DNA from 2 places in the Alkalibacter saccharofermentans DSM 14828 genome. Region 1 is predicted to be linked to the other one. Evidence: predicted binding sites of a transcription regulator. Region 1 holds the regulator's gene; the other holds the start of a gene.

What was found. The regulator Rex, encoded in region 1, represses fermentation and respiration genes when NADH is low (regulators of the CRP and FNR family bind a similar motif). The targets are predictions, from matches to a motif close to ATTGTTAANNNNTTAACAAT.
Region 2: adhE (bifunctional acetaldehyde-CoA/alcohol dehydrogenase) is a predicted target of Rex. The motif match lies at 2,577-2,596, and genes of this name have one in related genera.

Annotation. Positions count from the first base shown of each region.
Region 1 is NZ_FQTU01000005.1:25,265-31,417, forward strand. It holds gene BUB93_RS04660 (hypothetical protein) at 1-310, shown strand, start outside; gene BUB93_RS04665 (ANTAR domain-containing response regulator) at 355-927, opposite strand; gene BUB93_RS04670 (hypothetical protein) at 1,019-1,843, shown strand; gene glnA (type I glutamate--ammonia ligase) at 1,857-3,185, opposite strand; gene BUB93_RS04680 (redox-sensing transcriptional repressor Rex) at 3,352-4,002, opposite strand; gene abc-f (ribosomal protection-like ABC-F family protein) at 4,223-6,142, shown strand.
Region 2 is NZ_FQTU01000011.1:6,213-12,365, forward strand. It holds gene BUB93_RS07905 (hypothetical protein) at 1-350, opposite strand, end outside; gene BUB93_RS07910 (pirin family protein) at 549-1,397, shown strand; gene BUB93_RS07915 (2-thiouracil desulfurase family protein) at 1,425-2,360, shown strand; gene adhE (bifunctional acetaldehyde-CoA/alcohol dehydrogenase) at 2,639-5,242, shown strand; gene BUB93_RS07925 (cytoplasmic protein) at 5,362-5,700, shown strand; gene BUB93_RS07930 (hypothetical protein) at 5,706-6,153, opposite strand, start outside.

The DNA.
Region 1 (6,153 bases):
TCTGGAGCTTCCCCTCGAGACCGCATCCGTTGTGGAATTCTTTGTTCAACTTATCCTGACTCTATTGGTACTTGCCATAAGCATTTGGATGATCAGGATGCAAAAAGACAGCGTCTTAATAAATTATTTCATATGCATCTGGTTCATGGCAATCAATATTTTCAAGCTGATATTTTACATCCCCAACATCAGTTTCGATCAAGAGTACATTTGGTTTGCTTTAAAGCAGTTTATCCCACTGATTCCATGTGGTTTGATAACTGCAATGGCATTTTTGAAGCTGACTGATTTAAAATACGAAAAATACTGACCTTGCCTTGATCATAAAATAGAAAATGCCCATCAGGGCATTTTCTATTTTGTAAATTTATTTATTATAGCTTTAGCCAGGTTTTCTATAGTTACCTTCTTTTCCATGCTGGTGTTTCTTAGATATTTGTAGGCATCTTCCTCAGAACAGTGCTTCATCTCCATGATTATTCCTTTGGCTCTTTCTATTGTCTTTCTGTCTGCAAGGGTCTTCTTCAGCTTTAATATTTCGCTTTCAAGGCTTACAAGCTTTTTACCAAATATCATCGCCCCTTTTACCATTTTATTGAGCTCGCTTGACTCAACTCCTTGGTTTATAAAGTTAAATATCCATCCCTTTTCAATCCAATCTGTAAAGTCCGCCCTTGGCTGGCTAGTAACGAGTATGACCGGGCAGATTTTTTCAGCGTAAACGGTATTTACAATATCTAACGTCCTGAACCCTTTGATTTCTTCGTCTATTATGATCAGATCTACATTCCTCGATCTTGCAGCGCGAATCAAGGCATTGCCTTCTTCGAATTCTATCGTTTGAAAACCGTTTTTTTTCATCAAGCCCAAAACGGCAGTCTCTGTTTTTTTATTGGTTAGACCTATTATCACAGTACCCATTATCATATTTTTTACCTGCCTATTTATGTTATAATTAATATAATTTCTTCTATTATAAAGCATTCATCTACTAAAATAAATATTTGGAGTGTTATTTATGACCAAAAAATTTTTTTTAATCCTTTTAATTCCATTATTATTGCTCTCAGCATGCTCAAAAGACTATGTAAATGACAGCGAAGGCCAGATACCTTTCCCTGAACAGTCTGCAGTCCTGACTGATGGAGAGTACTTTGCTTCCTTCGAGCACGGCAACAACGAAGGTTATCGTCCTGAAATGACTGTCACTGTAAAAGAAGGTCTCATCACTCGGGTAAATTACCGTGAGGTTTCTTTGGATGGAAAGGACAAAATATCCGACGCTGAATATTTCGAAGCCTTCAAGGAAGAACACAACCTAGACCTCCAAGCCTTATATCTGCGCCTTTACACCAACCTTATAAAAAACCAGAGCACTAACAGCCTGCCTTCTACCGGGGATTTTCCCGACATGCGAAATTATTTCAAGAGACTCTCAGACAGCATAATCCTAAGCGCCAGGAGAGGCTTAACCGATCCTTCTTTGATATCCATGGATGATATCTACTATGAAGCCGGAGAGTACGACAGCAACGGCTACAAGGGCAGAATTTCAATAACATATGTCAACAACGTAATTATCGATGTTCAGTATACCGAGATGAACCAAAACGACGAGCCCAAGGAGGATATGGAGGATCTTGATGAAGTATACCAGCAGCACTATGGGATGTCTATTGGGGAAATGTTCGGTTTATACACCAATCAGATAATTCAAAACGATTCGATCGCCCCCTTGGATTCAATCACAGGGGCCACAAGGACCCAGGAAAAGATCAATTCACTTTTAGATATCATCCGAGAAAGGAGATTTCCTTTCGAAATGGAAAAAGCCGATGATTAGTCGGCTTTTTTGCTTAGATGGTTGTCAGGTACATATCAAGCTCCCACTGGCTTACCTTGGTTCTGTAGCTGTCCCACTCCTGCATCTTGTTTTCGATGTATTTAACTTGCGCATGTGGCCCTAAGGTCTCCATGAGAAGCTCATCAGCCTGAAGCTCTTGAATGGCCTCTTTTAAAGTGCCGGGTAGAGAATCTATACCCTGTTCTTCTTTTTCCTTAAGGCCCATTTCATATACATTTGAAAATACCGGAGGCGGCGCCTCAAGGTCGTTCTTGACACCATCAAGACCTGCAGCCAAGCTTGCAGCCAGAGCCAAGTATGGATTTGCCGACGGATCCGGGTTTCTCATTTCCACCCTGGTTGACGGTCCCCGTTTTGCAGGGATTCTTATAAGCGGGCTTCTATTCTTCGGCGACCATGCAATATATACAGGTGCTTCATAACCGGGAACTAGTCTTTTGTACGAATTTACAGTTGGATTGGTAAGCGCTGCCATACCTCTGGCATGCTTAATAAGTCCTGCAATGTACTTGTATGCTGTGTCGCTTAACTCGTAAGGCCCATCGGGATCATAAAATGCGTTCTTTCCGTCCTTGAAAAGTGACTGGTTAAGGTGCATCCCAGAGCCGTTGATTCCAAAAATCGGCTTCGGCATGAAAGTGGCGTGCAATCCATGTCTTTGAGCGATAACCCTTACCACCATTTTAAATGTCATGATGTCATCTGCCGCCTCTAGAGCGTCTGCATATTTAAAGTCTATCTCGTGTTGTCCAGGAGCTACCTCATGGTGGGATGCTTCAATCTCAAAGCCCATCTCCTTTAAGGTTACCACCATGTCCCTTCTGGCACTCTCTCCCAAGTCCACAGGAGCAAGATCAAAGTATCCTGCGTTGTCGTGAGTCTTAAGAGTAGGATAGTTGTTTTCATCAACTTCAAAGAGAAAGAACTCGCACTCGGGACCTACGTACATGGTATAGCCCATATCCTCGGCTTCTTTTACTTTTTTCTTTAAAATATTTCTCGGACATCCGGAAAATGGCGTGCCGTCGGGATTGTAGATGTCACAAATCAGCCTTGCTTCCCTGCCTACCTGAGGCTTCCATGGAAATACGACGAAAGTGTTTAGATCCGGCTTTAGGTACATGTCCGACTCTTCGATTCTCACAAACCCATCAATGGATGATCCGTCAAACATGATTTCGCCATCCAATGCTTTTTCCAGCTGTTCATAACTGATGGATAGGTTCTTCATAACTCCGTTTAAATCAGTAAACTGCAAGTGAATGAACTCCACGTCCAAATCCTTCGCATTTTGTAAAATTTGGTCTTTTGTAATTGCCATATTACGCGCCTCCTCTATATTTCGTTTCATAAGCTGAGTAAAATATAAAAATATAAAAAACGCCTATCCCAGGTATCCTATGTTCCTTGAATAGACGTCATTGTCTTGTATAAACTTGTTTATGATATACATTCTATAGACAATTTCATTTGATGTCAATAGGAATCTAAATGTTTAAACTGTCTTCATTCATTAGATATGTAAGTGTGTAAAGGCTTTCGCTTATTGCTACATTTTCGATTACTACATTATCCGGCACGGAAACATCTGTCGGTGCAAAGTTCCATATTGCCTTTACATTGTTTTCTATAAGCGTGTCTGCTACGCTTTGGCTGTGCTCCTTAGGCACACAAATAATGCCTATTTGTATATCATTGCTCTTTACGTATTCACCAAGATCTAAAATATCCAGAATCTTGATGTCTCTGATCGTATTGCCAATAAGCCTCGGATTTACGTCAAACATAGCTTTAAGAATAAATCCTTCTCTTTTAAATCCTTCATAGTTGGCAATTGCCTGTCCCAAGTTTCCGGCACCTACAATAACACAGTTATACGATTTGCTAAGCCCCAGTATGCTTCCAATTTCCTTTTGAAGCTCTATAACGTTATAACCGTATCCCTGCTGACCAAATCCCCCAAAGCAATTCAAGTCCTGCCGTATTTGAGATGCAGTAAGGCCCATAAGTTTTCCGAGTTCTTTTGATGATATTCTCATGACATCGTTGTGTATTAAATCTCCCAAGTATCTATAATATTTAGGCAGCCTTCTAACGACAGCCATGGAGACCTTTATTGAATTTCTCTGCATGTCAATACTCCTTTCGATCACATATAAAAACTATAATTTTAATTATAACAATGTGAATTTTTATTGTCAATTTTTTGTTTTTGTATTTTATTGTGTTTTTACTAACTTTTCAAATCCGAATACAAACTTGGGATACAATTCCATCAAACAAAGGTATAATTGAATATTCCCTAATATTATAGTAATATATTGATAGTAAAAAGGCAAAACAAACTTGGAGGAAATCATGCTAGTTAGTGCTAATAATATAGAAAAAAGCTTCGGCGTGGAAACCGTGCTGAAAAATGTAAGCTTTATGGTAGATGACAACAGCAAAATAGGGATAGTGGGCAAAAACGGTACGGGAAAGAGCACCCTGTTCAAGATAATCGCAGGAATAACCCCCTATGACAGCGGCAGCATCGACTACGCCAAAAATCTGTCTATCGGATATCTTTCCCAGGAATCCAGCTTAAATGAAGACAACCGGTTATACGAAGAGGTCATATCGGTATTTGACCACATAATCGACATGGAGCGTGAAATGAGGACGATGGAAGTTGAAATATCCAAAAATCACGACAGGGATGTGGAAAGTCTCCTAAACAAATATGCTCAGCTTACAGAAAAATTCGAAGACATGTCCGGCTACGAATACGAAAGCAGAGCCCGTGGAATATTGATTGGACTCGGCTTTGCTCCGGAAGAGTTTGACAGACCTGTCGCTGCTTTCAGCGGAGGAGAAAAAACCAGGATATCCCTTGCAAAGATGATCCTCACCAACCCGCAGCTTCTTCTTTTGGACGAGCCAACCAACTTTTTGGACATAGAAACCATCCAATGGCTTGAAAGCTACCTTAAAAATTACAGCGGATCCTTTATAATCATTTCCCACGATAGGTATTTTCTCGATTCACTTGTTACCACCGTGTTCGAAATTGAAAACAAGACCTTGACCCGTTACAACGGCAACTTCAGCGAATATGTCAGAAGGAAGCAGGAAAACCTGGAAAGCCAGCTGCATCAATACAAGCTGGAACAAAGAGAGATACAGCGCCAGGAAGAGATAATAAAGCAGTTCAGGCAGTTCAACAGGGAGAAGAGCATTAAAAGAGCTCGCAGCCGTGAAAAGATGCTGGACAAGATGCCTAAAAGCGACAAGCCGTTTATCGACAATCGCAAGGTATCAATGAAATTTGAACCTAAGATCCAAAGCTCTAAGCTTGTGCTTGAAGTGGATGACCTGGCAAAGAGCTATGATTCCAACCTGTTCAATTCCATCAGCTTCAATGTATTCCGAGGAGACAGGATAGGCATCATAGGCGCCAATGGAAGCGGCAAGAGCACAATGCTTAAAATAATCAACGGAGATTTATCTCAAGATCGTGGCCAAGTCAACTGGGGCCAAAAAGTGATCCCCGCATTTTTTAGACAAGATAATGCAGGACTTGATCCGGATTCAACGGTATTGGACGAGGTATGGAACTGCAGGCCCAAAGCAAACGAAGGTGAAATACGCAACATACTATCTTATTTCAAGTTTTATGGGGATGACGCGTTCAAGCCCCTAAACGTCCTCTCCGGAGGAGAGCTAAGCAGAGTATCACTTGCGAGGACTATGCTCTCTGATGCCAACTTCATTATCATGGATGAGCCTACGAACCACCTTGACATGCCTACGGTGGATGTACTGGAAAACGCCTTATCTGACTATACCGGCACCTTATTCATAGTCTCTCACGATAGATACTTCTTAAACAAGACGGTAAACAGGCTATTTGTGCTCAAGGACAACCATCTGGAGATTTACGAGGGCAACTACGACTACTACATCCAAAAGACTCAGGAAGCAAAAATGCTTGAAGATTTAAAAAACAGCCAGCCAGAGAAGACAAAGACTGAAATCGTTCAGGAAAAAAAACTTAAAAATAAGCAGAAAAAAGAGCTTGCAGCACTTAAAAAAGAGATAAGCAGGTTGGAAGAATCTATAATTGTAAAGGAAGAAGAGATTTCTAAACTGGAAAAAATCATTTGCTCTGACGGCTTTTACGACGATTATGACTATTCCTGCAAAATAAATTCGGACTATGAATCTGCTAAATCACAGTTATCCCTGCTTATGGATGATTGGACAGTAAAACAAATGGAAATTGAGGAAAGTTCATAAAAAAATAACAA
Region 2 (6,153 bases), on a different contig from region 1:
AACATGATTCCGAAAAGTCCAATAAGGTTATATCTGTAATTGTCCCTGTTAAGCTCGAAAAGCTTTATATATTCTCGGATTTTATCATACGTCATGTCGTCTATATCGTGTAGACAATATACTGCACAATTGGCATTTGAAAAGATGATGCTGTCTATATTTTCCTTTACAAACCCGCCTATGATGGGATTGTAGTGCTTCTTTCGCCCGAAACTGTATAGCTCCTTCAAATCCTTGTCAAAGGAGATAGAGACGTGATTGTAGGGATCTTTCGTATACATTTTAATAAGCCTGTTGAGAACAGTGCCAGTATCGGTAAGAAGTATGTATATTTGGTTTTTGTTTTTCATTGGATACCTCGATTTTTTTTAATAAGCAAAAGAATTATATCAAAAATATCTCATGGCGTAAACAAAAAGCTTATTTAAAGTTTAAGTTGGGTTGATTTTTGCTAAAAACAAGATAAATGTGGAAGTGGATATAGGTTTATTTAGGCAAGAACAAGGGTATCTTTTACTATAGATGAGTGTTTGGAAGGAGCTGATAAAATGACGGTTGAAAGAAAAGTAAAGGAAATCATATACGGACACGACGGCAGAGACGGAGCAGGAGTAAACCTAAAGAGGGTTTTTTCAAGAGCTACTGTAGAGGATTTGGATCCGTTTTTATTGCTGGATGCTTTCGACTCTACCGATCCCAATGACTATATCAAAGGATTCCCATGGCACCCTCACAGGGGCATAGAGACAGTTACCTACCTTCTCGAAGGCAAGATCGAACACGGGGACAGTTTGGGTAACAGCGGCACCATAGATGAAGGATGCTGCCAGTGGATGAGTGCCGGCAGCGGAATAATACATCAAGAAATGCCTCAAGCCAGTGAAAGGATGCTTGGCGTACAGCTTTGGGTAAATCTTCCTGCAGAAAAGAAGATGTCTCATCCTGCATATAGGGATATAAGAAAACCTGATGTAGTGCTTGCAAGAGATGACGATGTCGCTCAAGTAAGGGTTATCGCCGGCAGCTATGGCGGGAAAAAAGGACCGGTTGGGGATATAGCCGTGGCACCTGGATTCCTAGACATACTATTGTATCCCGGAAAGGAATTTGCCGTTGAAACCGAGCATGAGGATACCGTATTTGCTTTTATTATAGACGGAGAGGGGATATTCGAAGGCGAGCTGCACTCTAAAAGGACAGGTTTATTATATGAAGATGGAGATCAAATCACCTTTAGCGCCGGTTCCCAGGAGGCAAGGGTCTTGGTTTTTTCCGGCAAGAAGCTGAAAGAACCGGTAGCCTGGGGAGGTCCGATAGTTATGAATACCCAAGAGGAGTTGGAACGGGCTTTCAAGGAACTGGACCAAGGCACGTTCATCAAGCACAAAAATTTTTAAAATTATTTATTTAGGGTAGGTGATAAAATGGACAAGGGACCGCTTGTTATAAGTAAAAAGCCTGTCGTTGGGATAAGTGCTTGTTGTATGGGGAGCCCTGTAAGGTACAATGGCAAGGGATGGAACATGCTGGATTCCATAGGCAGAGAAAAAAATGATTTTATATGGTGCCCCGTGTGCCCGGAAGTTTTTTCTGGGTTAGGGGTTCCGAGAGACCCTATCCATATAGCCGGTGATAACGGAGGGGATGTATGGAGAGGAACTGCCAAGGTATCGAACAGAGGCAGAAAAGACGTAACTTCCGAAATATTAGAAGGGTGCGTGACTGCTCTTTCTATACTGGAGAAATCCGAGGCAAGGGCATATGTATATCTTGACGGAAGCCCCTCCTGCGGAGTATACAGAACCAGCTTGAAAAACAAGAGGATAGGCAAGCCGCCGGGAGTATTCGGGTCCATGCTTTATGACAAGGGTTATTTCTTGATACCTGTTTTGGATCTTCAAAGTCCCATAAGATGGTGGGACTGGAAGAGAAGGCTACTGGCGTTTTTGTGGCTGGAAGATGCAGCCATTACAAATAAGAAAGAGCTTTACGATGTTTGGTACAGATATAAGTTTATATGTCAGGAGCTAGACGAGCCTTGGGCCAGGGAAAAGGGTAGAGAGCTTGCAGGCCTTTCAAATGGAGTGGATGAAGAATATATAAGCTTTTTCAAAAAAGAGATATTGGACATATTGAGAAAACCTTCTAAGACGAATAAAATAGTAAACAGTCTCTGGAAAAACTACAGCTACTACAGAAGGGTAACCCATGAAACAATAGAGGGGATATATGAACCGGACATTCCTAGAAACGTAACAAAAGTGGCAAAGGAGCTTGGAGTCATGGAAAGGGCGGCCTACGATAAGGGAGTTTTTTTTGGGACATCTCCAGTGATATACAAAGGATTGTCGAGAAGATAAGTTGATAGTTAAATAACAAACGAAATACTTTGGATTAAAAAGATCTTTGAAGGAAGAAATTCCGAAAAGATCTTTTTATTATGAGAAAAACACATTGATACAAAAGGGAAAAGCAGAAAAATACCTGCAAACGTTTAATCGGATTTATCGTTAAAAATATATCTAAAACCTATTGACTTGCAACTATTTATCGTAGATAATTAGAAACAACAAGACAATGATAAATAATTAACAAAATAAAAGTTGAGCTAAAAATACAAAATAACAGGAGGTTGGAAATGGCGGTTAAAGAGGTTGGCAAAGAAAAAATAGTAATGGAGAAAAATGCGTCTGATATAGTGGATGTTATGGCGGAAAAAGCGAAGAGAGCGCTTGATCAATTCATGGCTTTCGATCAGGAGAAAGTGGATGGAATAGTAAAGGCCATGTCCATGGCGGGACTGGATCAACACATGCCACTGGCAAAAATGGCCGTAGAGGAGACAGGCAGGGGAGTATACGAGGATAAGATAACAAAGAACTTGTTTGCAACTGAATACGTGTATCACAGCATAAAATACGACAAGACTGTAGGTACGATCAATATAAACGAATTGGAGGGGTACGAAGAGGTTGCAGAGCCTGTGGGGGTAATAGCGGGGGTCACTCCTGTAACGAATCCAACATCCACCACCATGTTTAAGGCGATAATAGCTATGAAGACTAGAAATCCCATAATATTTGCATTCCATCCTGCCGCACAAAAGTGCAGCTCAGAAGCTGCAAGGGTGGTAAGGGATGCGGCAATAGAGGCAGGAGCACCAGAGGATTGCATCCAGTGGATTGAACAGCCTTCGATAGATGCTACGGATCAGCTGATGAACCACAAGGATGTGGCCTTGGTACTTGCAACTGGAGGATCGGGGATGGTAAGAGCGGCATACAGCACTGGTAAGCCAGCCCTAGGCGTGGGTCCGGGAAATGTCCCATGCTACATAGAGAAGACCGCAAACGTGGAAAGGGCTGCTACCGACTTGATGTTGTCAAAATCCTTCGATAACGGCATGATCTGCGCTTCAGAACAAGCAGCCATCGTAGACAAGGAGATATCTAAGGAATTTGAATCATATATGAAAGAAAACAATTGCTACTTCACCACCGAAGAGGAAAGAGAAAAACTTGAGAAGTATGTGATAAACGCTGCCAAAGGTGCGGTTAATCCTGAGGTAGTGGGAAAACCCCCATGGGAGATAGCTAAAAATGCAGGTTTTGAAGTAGATAAAGACACGAAGATTCTAGTAGCCAAGATTAAAGGCATAGGACCTGCTTACCCGCTCTCAAGAGAGAAGCTAAGCCCGGTATTGGCTTATTTAGTGGCCGATACTATTCAGGACGGAATAAAGAGAGCTGAAGAAATGGTGGAATTTGGAGGTATGGGGCATTCAGCGGTCATACATAGCGATGATGATGAAGTGATCAGAGAATTTGCAGCCAGGATCAAGTGTGGAAGGCTGATAGTCAACTCCCCATCCACCCATGGAGCTATAGGAGATATATACAACACCAATATGCCTTCACTGACGCTAGGGTGTGGAAGCTTTGGGGCAAATTCAACGACTGCGAATGTAACAGCCGTGAATTTGATCAATAAAAAAAGAGTTGCCAAGAGGAGAGTGAACATGCAGTGGTTTAAAATCCCCGAGAAAATCTTTTTCGAGTTTGGGTCCACCCAGTATCTCGAAAAGATGCCGGACATAAGCAGAGCGTTTATCGTAACTGATCCAGCCATGGTGAGCCTGGGCTACGTTGACAAGGTGTTGTATTACCTTAGAAAGCGTCAGACTTATGTACACAGCGAAATATTCACAGAGGTAGAACCGGATCCTTCAGTAGAAACCGTCCTTAAGGGAGCAAAGGCTATGGAGAGGTTCAAACCTGATGTGGTCATCGCCTTGGGGGGTGGAAGCGCGATGGATGCAGCTAAGGGAATGTGGCTTTTTTATGAACATCCAGATCTTGAATTCGATTCTCTTAAGCTTAAGTTTATGGACATAAGAAAGAGGGTTTTCAAATTCCCTAAGATGGGCAGCAAGTCAAAGATGGTGGCAATACCCACTACAAGCGGCACAGGTTCTGAAGTCACTAGTTTTGCGGTGATTACCGATAAAGTCAAAAACATAAAGTACCCTCTGGCGGACTACGAACTGACACCGGACGTAGCTATACTGGATCCTGACTTTGTTATGACTGTTCCCAAAACCATAACAGCGGATACCGGGCTTGACGTATTGACCCATGCTATTGAGTCATATGTCAGCATTTTAGCTTCGGATTATACGGATGCACTGGCGATAAAGGCCATTCAGCTTGTTTTCGAGTACTTGCCAAGAGCGTACAGGGATGGGGGGGACAAGTTGGCGAGAGAAAAAATGCATAATGCGAGCTGCATAGCGGGTATGGCATTCACTAACGCGTTTCTGGGGATAAACCACTCTTTAGCACACAAGCTGGGAGGGGAATTCCACATTTCCCACGGGAGGGCAAATGCGGTACTGCTGCCCCATGTTGTTGAGTTCAATGGAAAAAAACCTAATAAGTTCGTATCATTCCCCAAGTATGAAACCTTTATAGCTGACAAAAAGTACGCTGAAATAGCGAAAGTGCTGGGGCTTCCGGCAGCTACCCCGGAGCAGGGAGTAAAAAGCCTTGTAGAGGCGATCCGGGCCTTGGCGAAGGAAGTAGGGATTCCGGCAACAATAGGGGACTGCGGAGTGGATAAAAAAGAATTTGTGAGTAAGGTTGATTTCCTGGCTGAAAGGGCGTTTGAAGACCAATGCACCACGGCAAATCCCAAAATGCCCCTGGTGAGAGAATTAGCCGAGATATATAAAAAAGCGTATTAAGAGATTCATACAAAATGTTTTGAGGGAAAGGACGCCTGCTGGCATCCTTTCCCTCGATTTAATTTGCGCGGCTATGGGTATATATAAAGAGATAAAAGATTTAAATGGAGGAGATTGAATTGAAAAAAACTGCGTTCTTTGCCTTCAGGGGACAGGAAATGTGCTTCGTTCACGTGCTGTTAAACGCGTTGGATCTTCATGAGAAAGGGGAGGAGGCTAAAATAATTTTCGAAGGAGAAGCGGTGAAGCTTCCGAAAGCATTGGAGGAAAACAAAAACAATCTGTACTTAAAGGCTAAAGAAATAGGCCTTATAGACAGCATCTGCAAGGCCTGTTCGGCAAAAATGGGCGTTCTTGAATTTAACGAAAGTCTAGGTATACCCATGGGCGAGGACCTTAAAGGTCATCCATCGATGTACCGGTACATGAAAGAAGGATACGAGATTATAGTGATGTAGTTAAACTACAAAGCCTTTCCATCTACAATCTCGATTGCCCGTTCAAGCAGCTTGATTACCTCGTCCTTTTTTTTGTAGAAAGAGGGTATCCTGCTTTTAAAATCCTCAAAATAATAGTCAAAAGTCTTCAATATATTGATTTCATCCAATACAAGGAAAATATACTTTCCCGACCGCCTGTTGTAGATATTGAAGGTGGCGGCAGAATTTTCCTTGTAGAATATGTTCAGTTTCTCCAGGTTTATTTCCTTACTCCTGATGTAGAAGCAAAGGTTGTAGTTTGGGTTTTCTTTCAGGGCTTTGACGATGTTGTTCAAATAGGAGACGAGGATCTCCCCTTTTAAGGTTATGTGGCCTTCTGAGAGCAAAGTGCCCATTGGGTGTCGATAGGTTTTCGTATGGGTTATCTCTTCTAGGACATCTAGGTTGACATAATCCCATATCGTAAAAGCG